One region of the Citrobacter sp. LJND-P06 genome, then DNA from elsewhere that is predicted to be linked to it. Evidence: predicted binding sites of a transcription regulator. Region 1 holds the regulator's gene; each other region holds the start of a gene.
The links. The regulator PurR, encoded in region 1, represses purine synthesis genes. The targets are predictions, from matches to a motif close to CANGCAAACGTTTGCNTG.
Positions count from the first base shown of each region.

Region 2: the regulator PurR is predicted to act here: its motif matches at 1,955-1,972, upstream of purH (bifunctional phosphoribosylaminoimidazolecarboxamide formyltransferase/IMP cyclohydrolase).
Region 3: the regulator PurR is predicted to act here: its motif matches at 2,157-2,174, upstream of purT (formate-dependent phosphoribosylglycinamide formyltransferase).

Region 1 is NZ_CP187317.1:2,493,842-2,497,897, reverse strand. It holds gene punC (purine nucleoside transporter PunC) at 1-266, opposite strand, end outside; gene punR (DNA-binding transcriptional activator PunR) at 380-1,312, shown strand; gene purR (HTH-type transcriptional repressor PurR) at 1,309-2,334, opposite strand; gene cydH (cytochrome bd-I accessory subunit CydH) at 2,631-2,720, shown strand; gene ACO7SM_RS11940 (MFS transporter) at 2,886-4,052, shown strand.
Region 2 is NZ_CP187317.1:4,334,658-4,338,713, forward strand. It holds rRNA gene ACO7SM_RS20430 (16S ribosomal RNA) at 1-1,456, opposite strand, end outside; gene purH (bifunctional phosphoribosylaminoimidazolecarboxamide formyltransferase/IMP cyclohydrolase) at 2,079-3,668, shown strand; gene purD (phosphoribosylamine--glycine ligase) at 3,684-4,056, shown strand, end outside.
Region 3 is NZ_CP187317.1:2,735,186-2,739,241, reverse strand. It holds gene edd (phosphogluconate dehydratase) at 1-202, shown strand, start outside; gene kdgA (bifunctional 4-hydroxy-2-oxoglutarate aldolase/2-dehydro-3-deoxy-phosphogluconate aldolase) at 241-882, shown strand; gene purT (formate-dependent phosphoribosylglycinamide formyltransferase) at 944-2,122, opposite strand; gene yebG (DNA damage-inducible protein YebG) at 2,254-2,544, shown strand; gene yebF (protein YebF) at 2,610-2,966, shown strand; gene ACO7SM_RS13125 (tellurite resistance TerB family protein) at 3,062-3,721, shown strand; gene ptrB (oligopeptidase B) at 3,809-4,056, shown strand, end outside.

The DNA.
Region 1 (4,056 bases):
AGCATACCCAGACTTCCGAAGGCGAAGATGGACAAACCGAGCAATAATATAGGCTTACGGCCATAACGATCGGACAGCGGCCCCCAGGCAAGCTGGGCGATGGCGAACCCGGCTAAGAACAGGCTCAGACTGGCGCTGACGGCAGAGGCCGGTGTTTGCAGATCGGCCTGAATGGCAGCAAAAGCAGGTAAGTACATGTCTGTTGCCAGAAAACCCAGTACGCTGAGACCCGCCAGCCAGACTAAAAACCCTTTTCCCGGTTGCATAATACATTCTCTTTTTTTATCAGTAAGACATGGCCGCAGAGTGTAGGGAGTGAAATTCCTGTTGTGAAACGCTAATATTTGTCTACTGAGTTCAAAATTTTTGTAGGCAGAATATGTGGTCAGAATATTCCCTTGAAGTTGTTGATGCTGTCGCGCGCAATGGCAGCTTCAGTTCCGCCGCCCAGGAGCTGCATCGCGTGCCTTCTGCAGTCAGCTACACCGTACGTCAACTGGAAGAGTGGCTGGCGGTGCCCTTGTTTGAACGACGCCATCGGGATGTGGAATTGACGCCCGCGGGTGCCTGGTTTTTAAAAGAAGGTCGCTCTGTTATCAAAAAAATGCAGATCACCCGCCAGCAGTGCCAACAAATTGCTAACGGCTGGCGAGGACAGCTCTCCATCGCGGTGGACAATATTGTGCGGGCAGATCGCACCCGGCAGATGATTGTCGATTTCTACCGTCATTTTGATGATGTTGAGCTGATTGTTTCTCAGGAAGTGTTCAACGGCGTCTGGGATGCGCTGTCCGACGGACGCGTGGAACTGGCGATTGGGGCGACGCAGGCTATCCCCGTCGGTGGGCGCTATACCTTTCGCGATATGGGAATGTTGAGCTGGAGCTGTGTGGTGGCACGTCATCATCCTCTGGCGACGATGCCCGGCCCTTTGAGTGATGATACGTTGCGCAACTGGCCGTCGCTGGTTCGTGAAGACACCTCACGGACACTGCCTAAACGTATTACCTGGCTGCTGGATAACCAAAAACGGGTGATCGTACCGGATTGGGAGTCGTCAGCGACCTGCCTTTCCGCCGGGTTATGTGTCGGTATGGTGCCTACGCATTTTGCAAAACCGTGGATCGACAGCGGCAAATGGGTCGCATTAACCCTGGAGAATCCATTCCCGGATGCGGCATGTTGCCTGACCTGGCAGCAAAATGACACCTCGCCCGCATTAGCCTGGCTGCTGGAGTATTTAGGTGACAGTGAAACGCTGAATAAAGAGTGGCTGCGAGAACCTGAAGAGGTTCCCGCAGGGGAGGCTTAACGACGATAGTCGCGGAACGGACCATCAGCAACCGAACGACGTTCGATCAGTCGCGGGTGGACTTCAATAGACTGCGACTCTTCACGCTTGTTGACGATTCGGTCTAACAACATATTAAAGGCCGTTTCGCCCAGTGAGTCTTTCGGCTGGTGAATCGTGGTCAGTGCGGGGGTGAAATAGCGCGCGTTGCGCACATTGTCATAACCGATCACCGAAATATCTTGCGGTACGCGCAAACCCATTTCGTCGGCAGCGCACAGCGCCCCCATTGCCATGATGTCACCACCGCAGAATACCGCTGTGGGGCGATGGGTCTGAGAGAGGATCTGCTGCATTGCACGATAACCAGACTCGGGTTCAAAATCGCCCTGAACTATCCAGTTTTCCGGCACTTTTATCAGCGCTTCGTCCATCGCCTTCATAAAGCCCGCCAGGCGGCCAGCACCCGTGTTACGTTCCATTGGGCCAGGAATGACGCCAATCTCACGATGACCGCGCTCGACCAGATAACGACCGGCCATATAACCGCCTTCGAACGCGTTATCAATGACCGTATCGGTAAAGTCAGCTTTCGCTTCGCCCCAATCCATAACCACCATAGGAATATGGCGATACTCTTCAAGCATGGAGAGCAGGGACTCCGGGTATTCCGAACACATGACCAGCAGACCATCCACACGCTTTTGCGCCATCATGGAAAGGTAGGCCCGTTGTTTTTCGAGATTATTCCAGGCATTGCCAAGAATCAGGGTGTAGCCTTTCTGGAAGCAGTTTTTCTCAACGGCTTCAATAATCTCAGCGAAATAAGCGGCTTCACTGCTAGTTGCCAGCAGGCCGATAGATTTGGTGTGATTCACCTTCAGGCTGCGGGCGACGGCACTCGGGGAGTAGTGCAATTCTTTGATAGCAGCCCAGACAGCATTGCGCGTCTCTTCTGCGACAAAACGCGTCTTGTTAATTACATGTGATACGGTTGTAGTGGAAACGTTTGCTCGCTTCGCTACATCTTTAATTGTTGCCATTACATTTCACTCCAGACCATATCCAAACTCCTGAAAATACTGTAGGTAAACGTTTGCCTCTACACACCCTTATCGCAACATCAGGGTTGCGGCACGCCGGGAAAACGACACGAAACGTCAGGAGGGGGTCAATGGCCGGTACACTAATCAAGTAAGCGTGGAATTTTGTCTGATCTTGACGAAAAGGGGAAGAGTTAAAAGTGGTTATCAATATAAATCCTGGGAGATTTTTACATCCAAGTGTGTAAAAATGCGCAATATCACTTTTTGTGTGGGAATAAAAAGGAGCAAATTTGATGAGCACCGATCTGAAGTTTTCATTAGTAACCACTATTATTGTTCTGGGCTTGATCGTCGCGGGTGGTCTGACCGCCGCACTGCACTGATTTACCGTGAGGGAGCGTGCTCTCCCTCATTTCGTTACCCCTTCATTGTTACTCAATCAGCAAAAGTCTTTTGCCATTCTGTTAACTTTATTATTTTTGTGATTGATGTCATGCTTTTGGCTCTTATCGGGTGTCGCTTCGCGGCACGGTCAGCGGAGTCGACGTATGAAAATCAATTACCCCTTACTGGCGCTTGCGATTGGCGCATTTGGTATTGGAACCACGGAATTCTCTCCAATGGGGCTGTTGCCCGTCATTGCGCATGGCGTGAATGTCTCTATTCCCGCCGCCGGGATGCTCATTAGCGCTTATGCGGTGGGCGTGATGGTGGGCGCGCCGTTGATGACCCTGCTGCTTTCACACCGGGCTCGTCGTAATGCGTTGATTTTTCTGATGGCCATTTTTACGCTGGGCAACGTCCTGTCGGCCATTGCGCCGGATTACACCACCTTGATGCTATCGCGCATTTTGACCAGCCTAAATCATGGCGCGTTTTTCGGATTGGGTTCGGTCGTGGCGGCCAGCGTGGTGCCGAAACATAAACAGGCCAGCGCCGTGGCGACGATGTTTATGGGGCTGACCATTGCAAACATCGGCGGCGTACCTGCCGCTACATGGCTTGGGGAAACCATTGGCTGGCGGATGTCCTTTTTAGCAACGGCCGGGCTGGGGGTGATTGCGATGCTCAGTTTATTCTTCTCTCTGCCGAAAGGGGGAGCAGGGGAACGCCCCGATGTGCGTAAAGAACTGGCGGTCTTATTACGTCCGCAGGTGCTTTCTGCGCTGCTCACCACTGTGCTGGGGGCGGGGGCAATGTTTACCCTCTACACCTATATTTCCCCCGTTCTGCAAAACATCGCCCATGCTACGCCGGCATTTGTCACCGCCATGTTAGTTCTGATCGGCGTCGGATTTTCGATCGGCAACTATTTAGGCGGCAAACTGGCCGATCGTTCCGTCAACGGTACGCTGAAAGGTTTCTTACTGCTGCTGATGGTTATCATGCTGGCGATTCCTTTCCTGGCGCGCAATGACCTGGGCGCTGCGTTCAGTATGGTCGTGTGGGGCGCGGCAACATTTGCCGTCGTACCGCCTTTGCAGATGCGCGTGATGCGTGTTGCCAGTGAGGCGCCGGGGTTGTCTTCATCGGTGAATATTGGGGCATTTAATCTTGGGAATGCGTTAGGCGCGGCGGCAGGTGGCGCGGTGATTTCCGGCGGTCTGGGATATAGCTTTGTTCCGGTGATGGGCGCCATTGTGGCAGGGCTGGCGTTATTGCTGGTCTTTGTTTCAGCGAGAAGGCAACCTGAAACGGCATATGTCGCCAACTAAACGA
Region 2 (4,056 bases), 1.8 Mb from region 1:
TCCCGAAGGTTAAGCTACCTACTTCTTTTGCAACCCACTCCCATGGTGTGACGGGCGGTGTGTACAAGGCCCGGGAACGTATTCACCGTGGCATTCTGATCCACGATTACTAGCGATTCCGACTTCACGGAGTCGAGTTGCAGACTCCGATCCGGACTACGACATACTTTATGAGGTCCGCTTGCTCTCGCGAGGTCGCTTCTCTTTGTATATGCCATTGTAGCACGTGTGTAGCCCTACTCGTAAGGGCCATGATGACTTGACGTCATCCCCACCTTCCTCCAGTTTATCACTGGCAGTCTCCTTTGAGTTCCCGGCCGAACCGCTGGCAACAAAGGATAAGGGTTGCGCTCGTTGCGGGACTTAACCCAACATTTCACAACACGAGCTGACGACAGCCATGCAGCACCTGTCTCACGGTTCCCGAAGGCACTAAAGCATCTCTGCTAAATTCCGTGGATGTCAAGAGTAGGTAAGGTTCTTCGCGTTGCATCGAATTAAACCACATGCTCCACCGCTTGTGCGGGCCCCCGTCAATTCATTTGAGTTTTAACCTTGCGGCCGTACTCCCCAGGCGGTCGACTTAACGCGTTAGCTCCGGAAGCCACTCCTCAAGGGAACAACCTCCAAGTCGACATCGTTTACGGCGTGGACTACCAGGGTATCTAATCCTGTTTGCTCCCCACGCTTTCGCACCTGAGCGTCAGTCTTTGTCCAGGGGGCCGCCTTCGCCACCGGTATTCCTCCAGATCTCTACGCATTTCACCGCTACACCTGGAATTCTACCCCCCTCTACAAGACTCTAGCCTGCCAGTTTCGGATGCAGTTCCCAGGTTGAGCCCGGGGATTTCACATCCGACTTGACAGACCGCCTGCGTGCGCTTTACGCCCAGTAATTCCGATTAACGCTTGCACCCTCCGTATTACCGCGGCTGCTGGCACGGAGTTAGCCGGTGCTTCTTCTGCGAGTAACGTCAATCAACACGGTTATTAACCGTATCGCCTTCCTCCTCGCTGAAAGTACTTTACAACCCGAAGGCCTTCTTCATACACGCGGCATGGCTGCATCAGGCTTGCGCCCATTGTGCAATATTCCCCACTGCTGCCTCCCGTAGGAGTCTGGACCGTGTCTCAGTTCCAGTGTGGCTGGTCATCCTCTCAGACCAGCTAGGGATCGTCGCCTAGGTGAGCCGTTACCCCACCTACTAGCTAATCCCATCTGGGCACATCCGATGGCAAGAGGCCCGAAGGTCCCCCTCTTTGGTCTTGCGACGTTATGCGGTATTAGCTACCGTTTCCAGTAGTTATCCCCCTCCATCGGGCAGTTTCCCAGACATTACTCACCCGTCCGCCACTCGTCACCCAAGGAGCAAGCTCCTCTGTGCTACCGTTCGACTTGCATGTGTTAGGCCTGCCGCCAGCGTTCAATCTGAGCCATGATCAAACTCTTCAATTTAAGTTTGATGCTCGTGAATTAAACTTCGTAATGAATTACGTATGTTCACTCTTGAGACTTGGTATTCATTTTTCGTCTTGCGACGTTAAGAATCCGTATCTTCGAGTGCCCACACAGATTGTCTGATAAATTGTTAAAGAGCAGTTGCGACGCGCTTTAGCGCTCTGTCGCGAGGTGGCGTATATTACGCTTTCCTCTTTCAGAGTCAACCCTTATTCAGGAATTTTCTCTTCAATCTCACTTGCGTTTTTCTGTGAAGTGATTCACATCCGCCGTGTCGATGGAGGCGCATTATAGGGAGTTATCTGGCGCCCGCAACCCTTAAATGACAGAAAAATGACTGACTGCTGCATTCCACAGCAAAACCCCGCCTTATACCCATTTACGCACAGAGTTATCCACAAACCACTCGATTATTTCTGCGATCTTCTTTCTCTATATACGATCTTCAGCGAGCAAAACGGGGGCAACATTGAAAGAGGAAAAATTCGCGAGCGTTGCGCAAACGTTTTCGTTACAATGCCACCGCCAAATAAGGATGCCCCGTAAGGGGCGTTAGCTGAGTTTTTCACGAAAAATTCAGCTAACGCTCTCTGTCATCGTCAAATCCAGGGGATTTACCATGCAACAACGTCGTCCAGTCCGCCGCGCTCTGCTCAGTGTTTCTGACAAAGCCGGTATTGTCGAATTCGCCCAGGCACTTTCCGCACGCGGTGTGGAGCTGCTGTCCACAGGCGGTACAGCCCGTCTGTTAGCAGAAAAAGGTCTGCCAGTGACCGAAGTTTCCGATTACACCGGTTTCCCGGAGATGATGGATGGACGAGTGAAGACCCTGCATCCAAAAGTCCACGGCGGTATTCTCGGTCGTCGCGGCCAGGACGACGGGATTATGGAACAACACGGCATCGCGCCGATCGACATGGTAGTTGTTAACCTTTATCCGTTTGCCCAGACCGTTGCCCGTGAAGGCTGCTCGCTGGAAGATGCGGTAGAGAATATTGATATCGGCGGCCCAACCATGGTGCGCTCCGCCGCGAAGAACCATAAAGACGTCGCCATCGTAGTAAAGAGCAGCGACTATGACGCCATTATTAAAGAGATGGATGCCAACGACGGTTCTCTTACCCTCGACACCCGTTTCGACCTCGCCATCAAAGCGTTTGAACACACCGCCGCCTATGACAGCATGATCGCCAACTACTTTGGCAGCATGGTTCCGGCCTACCACGGTGAAAGCAAAGAAGCCGCTGGCCGTTTCCCGCGCACCCTGAACCTCAACTTCATTAAGAAGCAGGATATGCGTTATGGTGAAAACAGCCACCAGCAGGCAGCCTTCTATATAGAAGAGAATGTCAAAGAAGCTTCCGTTGCCACCGCAACGCAGGTTCAGGGGAAAGCCCTCTCTTATAACAACATCGCTGATACCGACGCAGCGCTGGAGTGTGTGAAAGAGTTTGCTGAGCCAGCTTGCGTGATTGTGAAGCACGCCAACCCATGCGGCGTCGCCATCAGTCACTCCATCCTCGACGCTTACGATCGCGCATACAAAACCGACCCGACCTCCGCATTTGGCGGCATCATCGCCTTTAACCGCGAGCTGGATGCTGAAACCGCGCAGGCCATTATCTCGCGTCAGTTTGTCGAAGTGATCATTGCGCCGTCCGCCAGCGAAGAAGCATTGAAAATCACCGCGGCCAAACAGAACGTGCGCGTACTGACCTGCGGTCAGTGGGCTGAGCGCGTACCGGGTCTGGACTTCAAACGTGTGAACGGCGGTTTGCTGGTTCAGGATCGTGACCTGGGCATGGTCGACGCAAAAGAACTGCGCGTAGTCACCCAACGTCAGCCGACCGAACAGGAACTGCGTGATGCGCTGTTCTGCTGGAAAGTGGCGAAATTCGTGAAATCCAACGCTATCGTGTATGCCAAAGGCAATATGACCATCGGCATCGGCGCGGGCCAGATGAGTCGCGTTTACTCAGCGAAGATCGCTGGCATCAAAGCGGCCGACGAAGGTCTGGAAGTGAAAGGGTCATCGATGGCCTCTGATGCCTTCTTCCCGTTCCGCGACGGTATTGACGCTGCCGCCGCAGCTGGCGTGACCTGCGTTATTCAGCCTGGCGGTTCTATTCGTGATGATGAAGTGATTGCCGCCGCCGACGAGCACGGTATTGCGATGCTCTTCACTGATATGCGCCACTTCCGCCATTAATTCACGGAGCAGACGATGAAAGTATTAGTGATTGGTAACGGTGGGCGCGAACATGCGCTGGCCTGGAAAGCGGCGCAGTCGCCGCAGGTTGAAACTGTCTTTGTGGCACCGGGCAACGCAGGCACGGCGCTGGAGCCAGCCCTGCAAAACGTCGCTATCGGCGTGACCGATATCCCGGCGCTGCTGAGCTTTGCCCAGAATGAGAAGATTGACCTGACCATCGTCGGCCCGGAAGCACCGCTGGTGATTGGCGTGGTTGACGCGTTCCGCGCTGCGGGTCTGAAAATCTTCGGCCCAACCGAAGGCGCCGCACAGTTGGAAGGCTCAAAAGCGTTCACCAAGGATTTCCTGGCGCGCCATCAGATCCCAACGGCGGAATACCAGAACT
Region 3 (4,056 bases), 240 kb from region 1:
AGTGCGCGATGGCGACATCATTCGTGTGAACGGACAGACAGGTGAGCTGACGTTGCTGGTCGATGAAGCGGAACTTGCCGCTCGCCAGCCTCACATCCCGGATCTGAGCTCATCAAGAGTAGGGACAGGGCGTGAGATGTTCAGCGCGTTGCGCGAAAAACTCTCCGGTGCGGAGCAGGGCGCAACCTGTATCACTTTTTAAAACGAATAATTTTGTAATCAGTCGAGAGAAAAACTCTGATGAAAAACTGGAAAACAAGTGCGGAAGCAATCCTGACCACTGGCCCGGTTGTCCCGGTTATCGTGGTAAATAAACTGGAACACGCGGTGCCGATGGCAAAAGCGCTGGTTGCAGGTGGTGTGCGTGTTCTGGAAGTGACCTTACGTACCGCATGTGCGATGGATGCTATCCGCGCAATTGCCAAAGAAGTACCTGACGCGATTATCGGTGCGGGTACCGTACTGAACCCGCAGCAACTGGCGGAAGTCACTGAAGCTGGCGCGCAGTTCGCTATCAGCCCGGGCCTGACTGAGCCTCTGCTGAAAGCGGCGACCGAAGGGACGATCCCGTTGATCCCGGGTATCAGCACCGTTTCTGAACTGATGCTGGGTATGGACTACGGTCTGAAAGAGTTCAAATTCTTCCCGGCGGAAGCCAACGGCGGCACCAAAGCGCTGCAGGCAATTGCGGGTCCGTTCTCTCAGGTGCGTTTCTGCCCGACTGGCGGTATCTCTCCGGCTAACTACCGTGATTACCTGGCGCTGAAAAGCGTGCTGTGTATCGGGGGTTCCTGGCTGGTTCCGGCTGACGCGCTGGAAGCGGGTGATTACGACCGTATTACTCAACTGGCTCGCGAAGCGGTAGAAGGCGCGAAACAGTAAGTGAATGAAAGGCCCGGTGGTATACCGGGCGTTGACATAACGGGCCATTAGGCCCGTTTTTTTATGCGTTGACTTTTATCTGAGCGGCGGCGTCTTTCGCGCGAGCGATGGCCTCTTCAACGCTCACGCCGGTTGCCAGCGCGACGCCTAAGCGACGGGTGCCGTCGATCTCTGGTTTGCCAAAGAATCGAACCTGCAGACCGGCGCCAACCGCCGCCTGTACATTCTCAAACGTCACATTCTGGCTGGTGAGTTGTGGCAGGACAACGGCCGAGGCGGCAGGGCCATACTGGCGAATCGCGCCAACGGGCAGGCCGAGGAAGGCGCGCACGTGCAACGCAAATTCCGACAGATCCTGAGAGATCATTGTCACCATCCCGGTGTCGTGTGGACGGGGGGACACTTCGCTGAAAATAACCTCGTCGCCGCAAACAAACAGTTCGACACCAAATAAGCCGTGGCCGCCTAACGCCAGCACCACTTTACGGGCAATTTCCTGCGCCCGCTCAAGGGCCAGCGGCGTCATTTGCTGTGGCTGCCAGGATTCGCGGTAATCGCCATCTTCCTGACGGTGGCCGACGGGGGCGCAAAAATGGACACCATCAACGGCGCTGATGGTCAGCAGCGTAATTTCAAAATCGAAATTCACCACCCCTTCGACGATCACCCGGCCCGCACCGGCGCGCCCGCCTTGTTGCGCATACTCCCAGGCCTGCGCCAGTTGTCCGGCAGAGCGAATAAAACTTTGCCCTTTGCCTGAAGAACTCATCACCGGCTTAACGATACAGGGAATACCAATCTCTGCCACGGCGTCACGGAAGGTGGCTTCACTGTCCGCAAAGCGGAACGAGGAGGTCGGTAACGCCAGTTCTTCCGCTGCCAGCCGACGGATCCCCTCACGGTTCATGGTCAGTTGGGTCGCCCGGGCGCAGGGGACGACATTCAGCCCTTCCTGCTCCAGTTTCACCAGCATATCGGTGGCGATCGCTTCAATTTCCGGCACGATATAATGCGGTTTTTCCAGTTCAACCACGCGGCGCAATGCGTCGCCATCCAGCATGTTGATGACATGCGAACGGTGAGCAACGTGCATTGCTGGCGCGTCGGGATAACGATCGACGGAGATCACTTCGACGCCCAAACGCTGGCATTCAATCGCCACTTCCTTACCCAGTTCGCCTGAACCTAACAACATCACCCGCGTCGCTGCCGGACGCAGCGCTGTGCCTAATAACGTCATAAACATATCCCCTGATTTATCCGGGCGCAGTATATACGAAAACGTTTGCGTCTGTCTTTATTGCCAGGTTGATTTCAATGCCGAAAAGTAATATACTGTACAAAAATACAGGTATATTGAGAGGCTGCAAAATGGCGGTTGAAGTTAAATACGTAGTCATTCGGGAAGGTGAGGAGAAGATGTCTTTTACCAGCAAAAAGGAAGCCGATGCATACGACAAAATGCTCGATACAGCAGATTTGCTCGACATGTGGCTTGAACAGTCTCCGGTCGCCCTGGAGGATCAACAACGCGAAGCGCTGTCTCTCTGGCTGGCTGAACAGAAGGATGTGCTGAGTACGATCCTGAAAACCGGCAAATTACCTTCTCCACAGGCCGTCGATAACGCGGCGTCCTCAGAGGAAGATACCCAGGCTGCCTGAATCTGACTTGCGCTCCTGACGTTTTGTACCATGCTTTTCCTGAATCATGTGCTAAGGAGAAAAGTATGAATAAGAGAGGAGCGCTGTTGAGCCTGCTGTTGTTATCCGCCAGCGTATCGGCCTTCGCCGCCAATAATCCCGACAGCAAATCGGTGACGTTTCCGAAGTGTGAAGGTCTGGATGCTGACGGTATCGCCGCGAGCGTAAAGCGTGATTATCAGCAAAACCGCATTGTGCGCTGGACTGATGATCAAAAAACGCTGGGGCAAATCGATCCGGTGGTATGGGTAAATGCGCAGGACATTGTGGGCAAAGAGGGTAAATGGTCAGTGCCGCTGACCGCGCGCGGTAAAAGCGCCGATCTTCACTATCAGGTGAGCGTCGATTGTGGCGCAGGAAAGGCGGAGTACCAATTGCGCTAATCACCGAATTTGCGCATCTTTTGCGGATATAGACACTTCCTGACATCCCCTCGGGTACGCTTGGACGACAAATCGTCTGTACTTGAGGGGGCTACATGGCTAACTGGCTGAACCAATTACAATCTCTTCTCGGGCAAAAAGGGTCTTCGTCATCGTCTTCTGGTGATCAGGGGCTCAGTAAACTGCTGGTGCCTGGTGCGTTAGGCGGCCTGGCGGGGTTACTGGTCGCCAATAAATCGTCTCGCAAACTACTGACCAAATACGGCACCAGCGCGTTGCTGGTGGGCGGCGGCGCTGTCGCCGGCACGGTGTTATGGAATAAGTACAAAGATAAAGTCCGTACGGCGCATCAGGATGAACCGCAGTTTGGCACACAGTGCACACCGCTTGACGTGCGTACCGAACGACTGATTCTGGCGCTGGTCTTTGCGGCGAAAAGCGACGGACATATCGATGCGAAAGAGCGGGTGGCTATTGAACAGCAACTGCGAGAAGCCGGTGTGGAAGAGCAGGGACGCAGACTCATTGAGCACGCCATTGAACAACCGCTCGACCCGCAGCGGCTGGCGCAGGGGATCCGTAATGAAGAAGAGGCGCTGGAAATTTACTTCCTGAGCTGTGCGGCAATCGATATTGACCACTTTATGGAGCGCAGCTACCTCAACGCGCTGGGCGATGCCCTGAAGATCCCGCAGGACGTCCGGGAAGATATTGAGCGGGATTTACAACAACAAAAACAGGCGTTACCGGGTTAATCTACCTTGTGACGTCGCATGTTTCGCTTGCATTGCGCGTAACTTTTGCCACACCTTATAGAGTGTATATTGCAAAAGAACAACGACATGCTACCAAAAGCGCACAAAATTCCTCACGCCATGACCGTGCATGGCGACACCCGTATCGACAACTACTACTGGCTGCGCGACGACTCCCGTGCGCAGCCTGATGTACTGGATTATCTGCATCAGGAAAATGCTTACGGCCACAAGGTCATGGCTTCTCAACAGGCGCTGCAAGAGCGTGTGTTAAAAGAAATTATCGACAGGATCCCCCCTCAGGACGTCTCTGCGCCTTACATTAAGAATGGCTA